DNA from 2 places in the Streptomyces sp. NPDC043952 genome. Region 1 is predicted to be linked to the other one. Evidence: riboswitches for the same ligand, from Rfam matches in the RefSeq annotation. Region 1 holds a riboswitch; the other holds the start of a gene.
The links. Region 1 has a riboswitch for fluoride ahead of AC069R_RS16210 (MutS-related protein). Riboswitches for the same ligand answer to the same signal wherever they lie in the genome.

Region 1 (2,442 bases):
GGGTTGTCGGGCACGACCGTGCTGGTCATGCTCACGGTGGCGGGGCCGAGCCGGGAGAGCTCGTCGACGAACGTGACGCACAGGCACAGCAGATCCCGATCGATGATCTGCTCCAGGACGCGGGTGCCGAGCAGGAGCGCGTCGTCGAGGGTGGTGGAGGTGAAGACCTCGTTCATGATGACGAGGCTGCGCGGTGTGGCCCGCTGGAGGATCGCGTGGACACGGTCCAGGTCGTCGTGGAGTTTCCCGGAGAGGTCCTTGAGGTTCTCGCCGCGCTCGAAGTGGGTGAACAGCTCGTCGCACAGGAACAGGCGGGCCTCCGTGCCGGGGACGGGGCAGCCGAGGGCGGCGAGGTGGTGCATCTGGCCTACGGCGCGGGCGAAGGTGGTCTTGCCACCCTGGTTGGGGCCGGAGACGACCAGGACCCGCTCGGCGCCGGCCAGGTGGAAGTCGTTGGTGATCACCGGCTCGCGGGCCTCGACGAGCTTGTCGGCCAGCGCCAGGTCGAACATCTCGCGTGCCGCGATCTCCTTTGATGCGGCGGAGAGTTGGGGATGGCAGAACGGCAGACCGGCCGTCTGCAGTGGGCCCATGACGTCCCGGTAGGCGAGATAGAACTGGATCTCGCGGTCGAAGGCGGTGACCACGTCGTCGACGTGGTCACGGTGTTGAGTGCAGAAGGCGTCGAGCGCGGCGAACTCCTCGGAGAACAGGAGCGCCACGCGGTCCAGGACGGCTTCCTCGACGTGGTTCATGTCCACGAAGTTCTTGTACGACACCAGGTAGCTCTTGGCCTCCTCCTGCTTGAACTTCTCGAACGCAGCCAGCACTTCGGCCCCGTAGTCGTCCTCATCGGCGTACCGGGTGACCGTGACCTTGCCGCCGCCGATGTTCATGCAGTACCGCACGGAATCGAGCGCGGCCTGGACCTGCTCGATGTCCGACGTCAGGCGTGCGAAGGACGGCGCCGTCACGTAGTCGGCGAGGTACTCCCGCAAGCGGCGCAGCGCCTGGGACGCCGGATCCGTCTCGGCGAGAACGTGCTGAAGTCCGGCGACCGTCCGCCGATAGGTGTCGGCCGCGGCCAGGAACCAGCTCGCCTGCTGATAGCGGTGGCGCAGCTGCGACGCCCGGGTGCGCTGGGCACGCATGTCACGCATCGACGAGGCGAACTCCGCCACGCCCTGAGCCACGTCCGGATCGTCCAGATCGCGGAAGACTTCATGCCGGTAGACGATCGTGGCCGGGCTGCGCAGTCGGGCGTGGAAGAACGGGGCGAGATCGTACGCCTCTCGCCCCGCCGTCAGATCGGCGACGACCTGGTCGAGATTGAGATCGGCGAAGTAGTCGGGTTCACCCACCTTCGAGGCGGTGGCCTGATCCTCCGGCTCGGTGAACAGCACACTCAGGAACGGCAAGACGCCAGCACCTCCCGGCTCGTCGCGAACGACGGCCGGCGCCGAAGCGACGTACCGTCGAGCAGAGGCCATCAGCACGGGATGTGCGGTCAAGGGCGAGCCTCATCGCCCGTGCCTCCATAGTGCGCCATTCCCGCCGCCTGCCGCCAGATGTGGCAGTGGTGCACCGCAACCCTCCGCACGAGGATTACGCTCCGCGAGCGAGCGGAAACAATCCGGGACGCTTGGGGCCCATGTGCGGCAACAGGTTTGTACGGCAGGGCGCAGGCCCTCGTCGGGAAGAGGGAAGGATGAAGCGGGATACCCGGCGGTCGACCGGTGCGGGGCCGCTGTCCGCGGCGGTCGCCGCGACCCGGCTGCGGCTGCTCGCCGAGGCCAGCCGAGCCCTGGCCTCCGGCCTCGACGCCGGAGAGGCGCTGTGCCGACTGGCCCGCCTCGTCGTCCCCCACCTGGCCGACGCCTGCATCGTCGACGTGCTCGACGGCGAGGGGCTGCGCCGACTGACCGTCACCGACCGCGACGCCGATCGCGCACTCCGTGTCCTGCCCGGGGGCACCCTGCCCGACCACCAGGGCTCGAATGCGGCCCTGGCCAAGGTGCTGCGCAGCACCGAACCAGCAGTTTTGGCCGAGATCCCCGCGCCGGACCCCGGTGACGCACTGCAGGCCGCCCAGTGGGCGCTCTACCGCACGCTCGGCGCTGGCAATGCGCTCATCGTGCCCATGCGCGTACGCCGCCAGGCGCTCGGCGCGCTCACCTTCGTCAGGCACGCGCCGGCGCTTCCCTTCGACGAGCAGGAGCAGGCCATCGCCGCCGACCTCGGGCACCGCGCCGGCCTCGCACTGGACAACGCACGCCTGTACGCGCTGCAACGTCACACCGCCGAACAGCTTCAGCTCTCGCTCCTGCCCGATCTCACGGGACTCGGTTCGCTGCAGCTGGCGGCCCGTTACGTCGCCGCTCGCGAACGCGCCGAGGTCGGCGGCGACTGGTACGACGCCTTCCCGCTGCCCGACGGCTCGGC
Region 2 (2,442 bases), on a different contig from region 1:
CGGGTGCGGCTCCCGTCCGAGCGGGTGCGGGCCGGTCCGCACCCGGCAGGGCTCCCTGAGCCGGATGATCGCACACCGTGACCGCGTCTTCCCCTCACGGTGGGGGCCGTCAGCGCGGCGCGGGCCGGGGGCCGACGGCGCGCCTCGTCACCGCCCTACGCACCGATGCCCCGCCGACGCGGCGCGCAATCCGCCCCCGCGCCCTGGCCACCGGCCGCCGGGCGAGGCGGCAATCCGGCCGGCCGTGTCGTACCGTGCAGGTGAGACGGACGGTGGAGGGGCCCACCGCCAACCGCGGCACACCGCCGCCGACGGTCCCTGCCCGACGAGGGTGGTGATCCGGATGGGCGAAGGCCGGGGGCGCGAGGACGGTCCGTCAGCCGGGGTAGTCGTAGGCACACCGGAGGGCCGGTCGCCGCGGTGGTCCGGAGGCGGCCCATGAGCGGTCTCGGCGATCCGGTCGCCCGGGTCCTGCGCTACGGGACCGGGCCCGCCGCCCGCCGGGCCGCCGCCGGGGAGGCCGACCGGCTGTGGGCGCGGGGCGTGGCGGCGCGCGCCGTCTTCCGCCCCGCATACGGCGGCTGGGCCGTCCTGGTCTTCAGGGCTCCCGTCGTGGAGCGCCGACGACCCCCGTCCGAGTGACCCGGCGCCCCGACGGCGACGGCTCACGGCCCCTCAGGTGCGGCCGGCGGAGTGGCTGTCGGCGCGGCGGTCCTGGCGGGACGCGGGCGGGATGGCGCACCATGGAGAGGGCGATGAGGCTCGCCCTTGACCGCACATCCGTGCTGATGGCCTCTACCTCTCCCGGTCGGGCAGCCGCCGCGGCTGCCCGCCGACGGTCACGAGCCAGGAGGTGCCGTCGCCTTGCCGCTCCCGAGCGCGCCGGCCCGAGGTCGTCCGCGATCGCGCCGCGCCCACCTCCTCGGCTCCGGCGGAAGGAGTCGGACATGCCCGTACGACGGCTGGTCCTGGACGTCGACAAGACGGTCGAGGAACCCGATCTGATCCACCTCGCGTCGGTGATCGAGGCCGTGTCCGGAGTGAAGGCGGTCAACATCGCGGTGACCGAGATCGACATCGAGACCGTCGGCACGAACGTCACCGTGGAGGGCGACGACATCGACGTCGGCGCGCTGACCGAGGCGATCCAGCACACCGGTGCCGTCGTCCACAGCGTCGACGAGGTCGTGGCCGGCGCCTACCTGCTGGACAACAAGCCGCGTTCGCGATGACCCCGGCCCGCGGTCTGCGGGTCCTGGCCGCGCGGTCCATGCTCCCGCTGGTCCTGGGCCTGGTGGACGGCCTGCTCAACGCGCTGACGCTCGCCGCCGCGTCGCTGGTGGGTTCGGGTGCGCCGGTCGGCGTCTCGCTGGCGCTGCGGGTGGGGCTGGTGGCGTTGACGACGGCGGCCTTCGCGGTGTTCGTGGCCGACTACGCGGACCGCCGCGCCTATCTGATCCGCGCCTCGCGGCAGCTGAACCTCACGCGGCGGGGACAACTGGCCACGACCCGGCTCGGCCGGCTCGCGCTGACGCGCGCGCTCACCGCCACGGTGATCGCCTGCACCGCGAGCTTCACCGGGGCGACGCTGCCGCTGCTGGCCGGAGCGGCGGCGCCGCACCTGTCGTGGATCGTGGTGGTGCTGGCCGTCGTCGCCCTCACCGTGCTGGGAGCGGTCCTGGGGCGCCTCTTCGCGGGCGGTCCCGTGCGGTGGGCGGCTGTGCTCGGTTGCGGCGGCGTGGCCGTGACATGGATCGGCGTGTGGTTGCACATCGCCTGAACGGGTGCGCGGGGCGCCCGCGTGCTCAGGGCGGTGGCCCCGGTGGCCTGGCCGGCTGGCGCGGGCCGGCCGGGCGGGCGCACCATGGACGGAGACGGGCGATGAGGCTCGCCCTTGAGCGCACGTTCCGTGCTGATGGCCTCTGCGAGCACCAGCCGCCGATTCCGACGCCCGGCTTCCGGAGGCATCGCGGATGTACGTGTACTCGATGCGCAAGGCCCGTATGGCCCGCGGCGGCAAGGTGATCCTCGACGACGTCACCCTCTCGTTCCTGCCCGGCGCCAGGATCGGTGTCGTGGGACCGAACGGCACGGGCAAGTCCACCGTCCTGCGGATCATGGCGGGACGGGAGCGGCCCACCGCCGGCGACGCCGCCCCGGCGCCCGGCGTCAGCGTCGGCATCCTGGAACAGGAGCCCCGGCTCGACGACACGGCGACCGTCCTCGGCAACGTCGAGGACGGCGTCACGCAGACCCGTGCCGCGCTGCGCCGGTACGAGGAGGTCACCACCCGTCTCGAGGAGGCCGGCGGCGCGCAGACACAGCCGCTTCTGGACGAACTCGGCTTGCTCCAGGAGCGGTTGGACGACGCCGGAGCCTGGGATCTCGACTCCCGGCTGGAGCAGGCCATGGACGCGCTGCGCTGCCCGCCGCCCGGCACAC

Region 2: it holds a riboswitch for fluoride, as region 1 does, so the genes downstream of both, AC069R_RS23395 (DUF211 domain-containing protein) here and AC069R_RS16210 (MutS-related protein) in region 1, are expected to answer to the same signal.

The regions. Positions count from the first base shown of each region.
Region 1 covers NZ_JBWKES010000012.1:19,034-21,475, reverse strand. The annotation lists gene AC069R_RS16210 (MutS-related protein) at 1-1,418, opposite strand, end outside; fluoride riboswitch at 1,474-1,537, opposite strand; gene AC069R_RS16205 (PP2C family protein-serine/threonine phosphatase) at 1,709-2,442, shown strand, end outside.
Region 2 covers NZ_JBWKES010000021.1:90,040-92,481, forward strand. The annotation lists gene AC069R_RS23390 (hypothetical protein) at 439-642, shown strand; fluoride riboswitch at 743-805, shown strand; gene AC069R_RS23395 (DUF211 domain-containing protein) at 948-1,232, shown strand; gene AC069R_RS23400 (hypothetical protein) at 1,229-1,780, shown strand; fluoride riboswitch at 1,869-1,932, shown strand; gene ettA (energy-dependent translational throttle protein EttA) at 1,974-2,442, shown strand, end outside.